DNA from 2 places in the Alistipes sp. An31A genome. Region 1 is predicted to be linked to the other one. Evidence: riboswitches for the same ligand, from Rfam matches in the RefSeq annotation. Region 1 holds a riboswitch; the other holds the start of a gene.
What was found. Region 1 has a riboswitch for cobalamin ahead of B5F90_RS04240 (DUF5074 domain-containing protein). Riboswitches for the same ligand answer to the same signal wherever they lie in the genome.
Positions count from the first base shown of each region.

Region 2: another riboswitch for cobalamin. It lies ahead of B5F90_RS10125 (hypothetical protein); the one in region 1 lies ahead of B5F90_RS04240 (DUF5074 domain-containing protein).

Region 1 covers NZ_NFIO01000003.1:146,025-151,493, reverse strand. Annotated here, with positions in the region: gene B5F90_RS04250 (TonB-dependent receptor) at 1-448, opposite strand, end outside; gene B5F90_RS04245 (hypothetical protein) at 474-1,364, opposite strand; gene B5F90_RS04240 (DUF5074 domain-containing protein) at 1,369-2,403, opposite strand; cobalamin riboswitch at 2,520-2,723, opposite strand; gene B5F90_RS04235 (GNAT family N-acetyltransferase) at 2,790-3,239, shown strand; gene B5F90_RS04230 (AsmA-like C-terminal region-containing protein) at 3,236-5,469, shown strand, end outside.
Region 2 covers NZ_NFIO01000016.1:22,883-28,351, forward strand. Annotated here, with positions in the region: gene B5F90_RS10120 (alkaline phosphatase) at 1-638, opposite strand, end outside; gene B5F90_RS10125 (hypothetical protein) at 789-2,273, opposite strand; cobalamin riboswitch at 2,460-2,682, opposite strand; gene ung (uracil-DNA glycosylase) at 2,833-3,495, shown strand; gene B5F90_RS10135 (RNA polymerase sigma factor RpoD/SigA) at 3,655-4,515, opposite strand; gene B5F90_RS10140 (Do family serine endopeptidase) at 4,570-5,469, opposite strand, start outside.

The sequences.
Region 1 (5,469 bases):
TGGCGCCGCCCAGCCCGCCTCCGGTGGTGCCCACCGAGCTGGCGCCGTGGTAGAGCGTGGCGTTGTCGATGAAGTAGGCGGGGATGAGCGAGAAGTCGACCTGGCCGAAGAGCGGCGAGTTGATTTTCATGCCGTTCCACGTCACCTGCGTGTGCGAGGGCGAGGTGCCCCGGAACGAGGCGGTGGCCAGCGTCGCGCGGCCGTACGACTTGATGAAGATTGTCGAGCCGGAGGTCAGTGCGTCGGCCAGCGACGAGGAGATGTTGTCGCGCAGGACGATGCTGTCGAGCTTCGTGCGCTGGACGCCTATCTCCTTCATCGGGCGCGTGCCGGTGATTTCGACCCGTTCGATGTCGCGCACGTAGAGCGAGTCCTCCGGCGCGGCGGCCCGAGCTGCGGGTCGGAGGGCGGCCAGAAGCGCAATCGAGAGAAGCAGGCGGCGGGACATCGTACGGCGGGGCGTTGCGGGTGGGTTATTCGGTGACTTCGCGGTAGCAGGCCACGCCGCAGACCTCGGTCGAGATTTCGCCGATGAGCGGCGCCGAGGCGTTGATGCCGCTCTGGACCTTCACGAAGTCAATCTGCGGCAGGTTGGCGGGCTCACCGTCGGCCGTCACGGCGTCGGAGATGTTGAGCGTGTTGTAGCCGCCGATGAGGTCCTGCGACGAGTAGTTGTCGGCATAGCCCCATGCGAAGGGGGCCGTGGTCCACGACTCGGTCCCCTCGACCTCCTTGCGGACGATGTTGTCGGGCAGCCGCACGCCGGTGAAGCTCAGTTCGTCGGTCTCAATCCATGCGGGGTAGTAGCTCTCCTGCGTGTGTTCGCCGATGCGGGCGATTTCGCCCGGCTTGCCCTCGTTGTCGCGCCAGGCGACGGGCTGGTTCGCCCCCGAGGGGCGGGTGTAGGTGATGGCGTAGCCGTGGGTGCTGCGGTCGTACTCGCTGCCGCGCAGCTCGTACCACGTGTCGTCGGGAAGTCCGTTGCCGTTCTCGTCGCGCATGACGTAGACCACGCCCGGCTCCGAGGAGTTGACGAAGGAGTTGCCGCGTACGAGCAGCTCGCCGCCGCCGTTCTGCGGCACGGGCTCGGCGAAGCCCACCACCAGATAGCCGCCCCAGCCGCCGAGCGAGACGTAGAGCCGGGAGGCGAAGCGCTGCATGGCGTAGGCGCAGGCCTTTTCGGGGGTGGTGACGTCGGTGTAGCCGCTCAGCGGCTCGTTGATGAACTGCCCCGGGGCGGGCGTATACTCGAAGACGGTGGCCGCCTGCTCGATGACGCGTTTGGTGGTGGTCGATTCGCCCGAGTTGCAGCCGGCGAGCAGCGCTGCGGCGCCGAGAAGGGTGATGATGCGGGTATGTTTCATGTCGTTATTGATTTTGCTCAGGTTGCCAGAAACAGAAACTGCTGGGGGTGATGCCCACGCGGAGCGTGTCGAGCGCGCGGCCCCGGGCCGTGAAGCGGTAGACGACGCCGTGCTGCACGTAGTCGATGGCGTCGGCCACGTAGACCTCCGAATTGCGCGGGTCGACCCCCAGACCGTAGTAGGTGGTCCCGGCGTAGGGGAGGAAGGGGGTCGCGGGGAGCGACTCATCCTTTACGGACATGCGCCAGACGTCGCGGTCGAGGTAGTAGAGCGTGTCGCGCCGGCCGTTGAGCACCAGCTCCGAGGGGTGGTCGCCGGAGGGGAAGAGGAAGCTCCGCTCGATGACGCGCGTGGCGGCGTCGATGCGGTAGAGCACGGCGGGAATCCCCTCGGTGCGTCCCTCGGTGACGGTCCAGATTTTGCCGTAGCGGTCGCAGACGAGCGACGTGGGCTGCGGCCCCACCTCGATGGAGTCGACCAGCCGTTCCGTGCGCAGGTCGACCACCAGCAGCTTGTTGTCGTACGACCAGCAGTTGACGAAGAGCTCGTCGCCCCACTGGGCCATCTGCTCGGTCGACTTGTGGCCGTTCATGGCGATGCGTCCGCGGATGCGGTTCGAGCGCGTGTCCACGACCGTGATGCGCGGGTCGTAGAGGTCGGTGATGTAGGCCGTCGTGTCGTTGGGGAAGTGGATGTAGCGGGGTGAGACGACCCCCTCGATGAGCCCCGTGACGGTGCAGCTTGCCGGGTCAATGACGTAGACCACGCCCGAGTTGTTGACCACCACGTAGCCGCGCCCCCGATGGAGGGCCATCGACTGCGCCACGTCGCCCAGCCGCATGCCGTTGGCGCGCGAGAAGACCTCGTTTTCGACCTCCTCCGCATCGGCGCGGTAGAACGAGAGCGAGGCGTTGTCGCTGCCGAAGTTGCCCTCGCAGGTGATGAACACACCCCCCTGCGAGAAGCCGAAGGGCTCTTCGTCGAGCGGACCGAAATCCATGCAGGCGGCCAGCGTGGCGGCGCATGCGGCCGGAAGCATGCGCCAGAGTGCGTGCAGCAGTCGTTTCATCCTCGTTCGTTTCGGCGGAGCGGGACGGCAGGCGCGGACGGGCGGAAATGCGCGGACGACGTCGGGCCCCATTCTCCGCGGGGCGCTTATCGATGGAGTGCACCGGCAGGTCTTCTGACTTGCCGCCGCTCCGATGCCTTCCCGCCCCGGTGCGGGGCAGTGGCTGAGGAGTATCGGAGCGTTTGCTGCGGCTTACAGCAGCGGGAACTGTTGCCGAATCGCACGGCATTCCCTTTTCATCCGCGCGCACCGAAGGTGCGCCCTGCGGAACCGATGCGCGACAAAAGTACGCTTTTTTTGGCAGATTGTCGTCCGAAAATCCTCCAAAAAAGTTATCTTTGTAAAAAATAGTGTCCATGGCTCTCGAAATTCGACGGATGACGACCCTCGACGCCGGGTTGGAGGAGGCGCTTGCGCGGCTGCTTCCGCAGCTCTCCGGCGGGCTTCGTGCGCCCTCGCGCGAGGTGCTCGGGCGGCTGCTTGCCCAGCCCTGCTCGGCGCTGCTGGCCGCCCTCGACGGGGAGCGTATCGTGGGGGTGCTGACCCTGGTGTGGTACGACGTCCCCTCGGGCCGCAAGGGATGGGTCGAGGATGTGGTGGTCGATGCCGGCGAGCGGGGCCGCGGTGTCGGACGCCTGCTGGTCGAAAAGGCCCTGGAGCTGGCCCGGAGCGAAGGGGTGCAGCACCTCATGCTCACCTCCAACCCCGCGCGCCGTGCGGCCCATGCACTCTATCGCACATGTGGATTCGAAGAGGTGGGGAGCACCCTGTTCCGCTTCGACATGAATAAGAAGGTTGACCTATGAAAAAGTTTCTGAAAATTGCGGTGACGGTCATTGCCGTCCTGCTGGTGGTCGTGCTGACGGCCCCCATCTTCCTGCGCGGCAAGATTGCCGAACTGGTCCGTACCGAGGCCAACGCGATGCTCGTCCCGCGGCTCGACTTCGAGCGGCTGGGCATCAGCCTGCTGCGCCACTTCCCCAACGCCTCGCTCGAGCTGAAGGGGGTGACGCTCGTGGGTGTGGCCCCCTTCGAGGGGGATACCATCGCCTCCGTAGGGCGCCTCTCGGTGGTGGTCGACCCCTGGTCGCTGCTCGGTGACGGGGGGCTGGAGGTGCGCAAGCTGCTCATCGCGAAGCCCGACCTGAGGGCCCGCAAGCTCGCCGACGGCAGCGTGAACTGGCTGCTGATGAAACCCTCGGAGGAGGAGCCCGAGGCGGAGGCTGCCGCGGAGGAGGAGAGCACCGACACGGGCTCTGCCTTCAGCCTCTCGGTGCGCGACTTCCGCATCACCGACGCGGCACTCTCCTACGTCGACGATTCGACGCACACCTCGTTCCGCACGCTGCTCCCGCTGCTGCGCCTGCGCGGCGACTTCTCGGCGGCGCAGAGCACGCTCGATTTGCGGATGCGCACCGAGAAGACGACCTTCTCGTCGGGTGTGGTGACGCTGCTGAGCAATGCCGAAATCGAGCTGAATGCCGATGTGGCGGCCGACCTTGAGAAGAACCGCTTCGAGCTGAAGGAGAACAAGCTGCGGCTCAACGCCATCGAGGCGACGCTCGACGGCTGGGCCGAGCTGGGTGACGATGCCGTGGCGATGGACCTCAGTCTGGGCTGCGAGCGCGTCGAGTTCAAGGATGTGCTGTCGCTCATCCCGGCCTTCTATACGCGCAACTACCGCGGCCTCTCGGCTTCGGGCGAGCTGACGCTCTCGCTCTGGGCCAAAGGTGAGCTGCGCGGCGCCGAGCTGCCGGCCTTCGGCCTTGAGCTGGGCGTGCGCAACGGCGGTTTCCAGTATGCTTCGCTTCCCAAGGCGGTCTCCGACATCAACATCCAGGCGAGCGTGACCAACCCCGGCGGGGTGATGGACCGCACGGTGGTCGACATCCCGACGTTCGGCCTGCGGATGGGGGACAACTCGCTCGCAGCCACCTTCCACGGCACGACGCTCGTCAGCGACCCCGACCTGCGTGCCTCGCTCGAGGGCAAGCTCGACCTTGCGGACATCGGCGAGGTCTACCCGCTCGAGGACGGCATGTCGCTCAAGGGCTTCATCCAGGCCGACCTGAGCGCCGCCGGACGGATGTCCGATGTCGAGAACCGCCGCTACGACCGGGTTTCGGCCTCGGGCAACTTCGTGGTCGAGAACGTCGACGCACAGCTGCCCGGCCTTCCCGCCATCGGCCTGCGCCGCGCCGCGGCCGGCATCTCGCCCCAGGCCATGACGCTCGGCGAGCTGAGCCTGACCATCGGCGGCAGCGACCTTGCGGCCAACGGCCAGCTGACCGACTACATCGACTATCTGCTGCGCGGTGCGACGCTTTCGGGACGGCTCTACGTCAATTCGAAGCTGCTCGACCTCAATGAAATCCTCGCCTCGCTCTCCTCGACGGAAACGGCCGGGGGCGACGCGGCCGAAGAGCCCGCCGCGGAGGAGACTCCGGCCGAGGGCGACGTGGCTGCTCAGGCGGTCGAGATTCCGCGCAACCTCAACCTCTCGCTGCGTACCGAGGTGGGCAAGCTCCTCTACGAAAAGATGGTCATTGAGCAGCTCTCGGGCGAGGTGCGCGTGGCCAACGGCACCCTTTCGCTCGACGGACTGCGCATGAAGGCTTTCGACGGCTCGCTGACCGCATCGGGCAGCTATTCGACGGCCGACGCCGCCCATCCGGCGCTCACCTTCAACCTCGGCTTCACCGACGCCTCCTACGCCCGGACCTTCGAGCAGCTGGAGATGGTGCAGCGCATCGTGCCGCTCTTCGAGAAGGCCGGCGGTGTCTACTCCATGTCGCTCGACATGAAGATGAACCTCGACCAGGCGATGGAGCCCGACCTAATGTCGCTCGATGCCCAGGGCGAGCTGCGCTCGGCCGACATCCACATCGAGCAGCTCAAGGCCTTCGAGGTGCTGGCCAAGACGCTCGGCAACGACGCGCTGAGCTCCATCCGCGCCAAGGATGTCGTCATTCCCTTCTCGATTCGCCAGGGGCGGCTCACCACCAAGCCCTTCGACCTGAAGATGGGTGACGTCTC
Region 2 (5,469 bases), on a different contig from region 1:
TCGGCAAAGGCCCCCAGGACACGTCCGCTGTGGAGCGTGTCGGTCTGCTCAAACCGGTCGACCACCGTATACCCGCGTCGGCGGAAGGCGTCGAAATAGGTGCCTCCGTCGGAGCACTCCTCCGCAAGCCACTTGCGGCCGCCCCCGAAGAGCACGTCGACGCCGCTCGCCAACAAATCGCGGGTAATCGTATCGACATCACCCCGCCGGGCCACATGGGCGTAGAAGGCCGCCGGCGTGGCGTGCTGCAGGTAGCAGCTCACCACGATGCCGCTCCGCAGACCGGCCTTTTCGGCGCGCATCATGAGCGACTCGTAGCGCTCGCCATCGAGCGACTGGCCGATGGTTCCGTTGCCGGTCTTGTGACCCGTTGCAAGCGCCGTCGCCGCGGCGGCCGAGTCGGTCACGCGGTTGTTGGCCGAGCGCGTGCAGACCAGCCCCACGCTTTGTGCGCGGTCGAACGAGGTCGGCGCGTAGCCGTTCTCGACCATCAGCATCGAGACATGGGCCAGACCCATGCCGTCGCCCACCATGAAAATCAGGTTGCGGACCTCGCCCTCGGGGTTCGCGGCCCGGACACCGCCCCACGCAAGGAGGCTCAGCGTCCAGACAAGCAGGATTGTCGCAGTCTTCTTCATAACAGGTACAAAGATAGCCCTTTTTCCGCGAAAATACACCGCCCGAAGGCAGGTTTCACCGCAACGTCATCGCATCGTAACACCGCAGCCGCTCCCGACCGGCTCCGTCACAGCCAGATTTGCCCCGCCCATCGGTCCGGCCGCCGGCGCCTACTCGCGCTGGCAGCGGACGTTGTAGCCGTAGGCGGCGTCGGACTTGTCGGTCGACTGGGGCTGGAGCAGCTTGCCCGTACTGAGCCGCTTGGAGATGTAGAAGTGCGAGATGGTCCGTCCCGAGCGGTAGTTCGACCAGTAGTGACCCGTGCGCGTCGTGGCGAGCCCCACGAGATTGCCCCGGTCGCGGTTGCGGTAGCCCTGCGCGGGGTACCAGTCCTTCGTCCCCTCGTGCGTATAGGTCATGCCGTAGAGCGTGCCGTCCCACGTGCTCACCCCCTCGATGTAGCGGTCCGCCTCGTCGGCAAAGTCGTCCCACGTATCGCGGTCGGGAACGCGGTAGCCCGGAGGACAGGGGTCGTAGATGCTCTTCTGCGTGCCCCACAGGTCGTCACGCGGCGAGGCCAGCCAGTCGTAGGTGCCCGTCGTCCCCTTGTTCGAGAGGAAGGTCATGGGGTGCGCCGCGGCATACTCGAGTGTCGAGAACTCGGCACCGGAGGCCTGCTGCCAGGCGTGCGCCTCGGCAAAGGCGGGGTTGACCGTGGTACCCGCCCGGGCCTGCGCCATGCTCTCGGCCGAACTCTCGGTCGTCACGCCCCCGCAGAAGGGCTCCTTGCGCCCCCACTGGTAGTAGAGGCCGTAGGCGGTCGTCTCGCCGGGCGTGGCGGAGGTGGCCCCCAAGTTGCGGTCCTGCATCACGCGGCCGTTGGCGTAGGTGACCGTCGCGGGCTGTTCGGTGAACCAGAGGTGCCAGCTCCAGAGGATGGCCCCCTGCGCGTCGGTCAGCACCACCAGCGCATTGCCCGCCACGAAAGGCTCGGCCGTGAGGTAGATTCTCCCGCGAGCCGCATCGAGCCGCACCTCGCCGAGCGTCGCCTCGACGCCCGTCGTGGCCCAGAGCCAGTCGGCACGCATGTCGTCGGTGAGCGCGATGGAGGCCCCGTCGCCCGAGCCGTTGCCGCACACCGTGGCGTCGAACATGTAGCGGCCCGCCGCCGAAATGATGTAGCAGTTGGCGCGCCCCGCAGCACTGAGCTCCTCGGCCGCGGGACCCGGGTCGGGCTCCGGTTCCGGGTCGGGCACGGCCGGTTCGACCACGCGCACCGCAATCGAGGCCTCGCGGCGCAGCCCCTCCGGAGCGGTCACCGTCACCGTAAGGCGCGTCTTCACCTCCTTCTCGGGGGCCTGCGCCTTCAGCACGCACGGCATGGATGCGGCCTCGACCTTCCCCTGCTCGACGGAGAGCTTCCACTGGGAGGCATCCTCGCCCGCGGCCGCCGCCGCGAACTCCAGCCCCGCGAACTCCGTGCTGCGGACCGTGAAGGGGATGCTGCGCTGCTCACCCGGCGCAAATTCGACCTCGGAGGCGTCGGCAAAGGCCACCTCCAGCTGACGTACGGGAGGTTCGACGCCTCCCTCCTTTCGGTCGTGGCAGCCGCACAGAAGCAGCAGACACGACACCATGAAACCCGTTTTCTTCATACATATCAATTTTAGGTTGAACGAAATGGTCCGTCATCACGCTCCGCACGGGCATGGAACAACACCTCCCGGCACTCCGACCAGGCGGAGCACCGCAGGGACGAACCTGCAAACGGGCTGACCATCGAGACTGAAGGGGGGGGTAAGTCGGCAGCCGCAGAATCCTTCCATTCACCGTAGAAGCACAATTCGCACAGGCACGGCGGCAGGTCTTCTGACTCGCTCCACGACCGACGCCTTCCCGACTCCGCGGAGCCAGTGGCACAAAGAGGTCGGCCGATGCCCCGCAGCTTCGAAGCAGCAGGGCCGGAGCACACAGCAACGGGAATTGTTACCGATTCGCACGGTATTCCCTTTTCATTCCCGGCCGCCGCAACGGGGCCGGGAAACCGACGTGCGGGGACAAAGATAGACAAAGCGCCGGCGTATGCAAGCGCAGCCGGCCATTCGGCCCACTTTCGGCGCCCAAACGGACAACCGCCGGGGCGATTGCCGACGCGGAAGGCGGAAAAGTGGCGCTTTTTTACTACTTTTACTCCGCAAAAACAGGAGAGACATCATGGATGTAAGAATCGCCCCCGATTGGAAAGCCATCCTCGAACCCGAGTTCGAGAAGCCCTATTTCGCCGAGCTGACCCGCTTCGTGCGCGAGGAGTACGCCTCGCGACGCATCTATCCGCGCGGCAGCAACATCTTCCGCGCCTTCGACAAGTGCCCCTTCGAGCGGCTCAAGGTGGTCATCATCGGGCAGGACCCCTACCACGGTCCGGGGCAGGCCAACGGGCTCTGCTTCTCGGTGGGCGACGGCGTCCCCTTCCCCCCTTCGCTGCAGAACATCTTCAAGGAGGTGAGCGACGACACGGGGGCGCCCTACCCCTCGAGCGGCAACCTTGACCGCTGGGCCGAGCAGGGGGTGCTGCTGCTCAACTCGGTGCTCACCGTACGCGAGCACGAGGCCGCCTCGCATGCGGGCCACGGCTGGGAGACCTTCACCGACGCCGTCGTGAAGGCCATCAACGAGCGCCGGCAGGGCATCGTCTACATGCTCTGGGGCAGCTACGCGCAGCGCAAGGGGGCCATTGCCGACCCCACGCGCAACTGCATTCTGAAGGCCGTACACCCCTCGCCGCTTTCGGTCTACCGCGGTTTCTTCGGCTGCCACCACTTCTCGCGCGCCAACGAATACTTCGTCAGCCAGGGCAAGGAGCCGATTGTCTGGTAGTCGCCTCCCCGACGCGCGGCCGCTCCCGACCGAATGCAAAAATCGCCGGCTCCTACGAAAAACAGGCCCGCTTCCGACCGGGCATAAAAAAAGGCCGCTTCCCCGACGGGGAGCGGCCCTTCTCTTATGTGGCGGCAGGCAGGCCCTGCCTCTCAAACGTTATCCCAGATAGGACTTCAGCAGCTTCGAGCGCGACGAGTGGCGCAGGCGGCGAATCGCCTTCTCCTTGATTTGGCGCACACGCTCGCGCGTGAGGTCGAACTTCTCGCCAATCTCCTCGAGCGTCATCTCCGAGCAGCCGATGCCGAAGAAGTACTTGATGATGTCGCGCTCGCGCTCGGTAAGCGTCTCCAGCGCACGGTCCACCTCCGTTGCAAGCGACTCGTTGATGAGCCCGCGGTCGGCGTTGGGCGAATCGGGGTTCACCAGCACGTCGAGCAGCGAGTTGTCCTCACCGTCGGCAAACGGGGCGTCGACCGAGACGTGGCGGCCCGCCACACGCAGCGTGTCGGTCACCTTCTCCTTCGGGAGCTCCAGCTCCGAGGCCAGCTCTTCGGGCGACGGCGTACGTTCGTGCTCCTGCTCGAAACGGGCGAAGGCCTTGTTGATTTTGTTGAGCGACCCCACCTGGTTGAGCGGCAGACGCACGATGCGCGACTGCTCGGCCAGAGCCTGGAGAATCGACTGGCGAATCCACCACACGGCATACGAGATGAACTTGAAGCCGCGCGTTTCATCGAACTTCTCGGCCGCCTTGATAAGTCCGAGGTTGCCCTCGTTAATCAGGTCCGGCAGGCTGAGGCCCTGATTCTGGTATTGTTTGGCGACCGACACGACGAAGCGCAGATTGGCCTTCGTCAACTTCTCGAGCGCCTCCTGGTCTCCCTTCTTGATTCGCTGGGCGAGTTCCACCTCTTCCTCCACCGTGATGAGCTCCTCCTTGCCAATCTCCTGAAGATACTTGTCCAGTGAGGCACTCTCACGGTTGGTGATGGATTTCGTGATTTTTAACTGACGCATGTTTCTCTATTTCTCCTCTCAATTAAGTTTCCATATCCCGCCCGCATCAGGGAGCTACTCCACCAGGACGTAGCTGGCTGCGCGGCCGTTGGGGTAGATGCCGTCGATGGAACGAACCTTCTCGGTCATGCGCTGCAGGTCGGCAAGCGACAGAACCTGATGGTCGTTGATGTGGGTGATGACGAATCCTTCGCGTACACGGGCACGGGCCAGAATTCCGTCCGCCTTGATGCTCACCACCTGAACGCCGCCGCGGATATCCAACTCACGGCACAGCTTCGAGCCTGCATCGGCGAACTTGCCACCCAGAATCTCGACCACATCGACATCTTCCCGGGTCAATAATTCCGTTTTACCAGCCTTATTACGCAGAGTGACCTCCATTTGTTTCACCTTTCCGTCTCTTTTTACCGATAATTTGACCTTATCGTTGGGACGATGCTTGGCAACCTGCTCCTGGAGCGTCGAGGCCTGCTCGAGCTTCACACCGTCGATGTCGAGGATGATGTCGCCCTTGCGGATGCCCGCTTCGGAGGCGGCACCGCCGTCGAGCACGCTCGCCACGTAGACGCCGCCCAGCTCGTCGATGCCCAGCTCCTTGCCCTCACTGTCGAGGAAGGCCTGGTCGACCGGACGGAACGTGATACCCAGCATGGCGCGCTGCACGACGCCGTACTCCTTGAGGTCCATGACCACCTTGCGGACAATCGATTCGGGCACGGCGAACGAATAGCCCACGTAGCTGCCCGTCTGCGACTGGATGAGCGTATTGATGCCCACCAGCTCACCGTGCGTGTTGACCAGCGCACCGCCCGAGTTGCCGGGGTTGACCGCCGCATCGGTCTGGATGAAGGATTCGATGCTGAACTCGCTCGGGATGACGCCCAGCTGACGCGCCTTGGCACTCACGATGCCGGCCGTGATGGTCGACTGCAGGTTGTAGGGCGAGCCGAT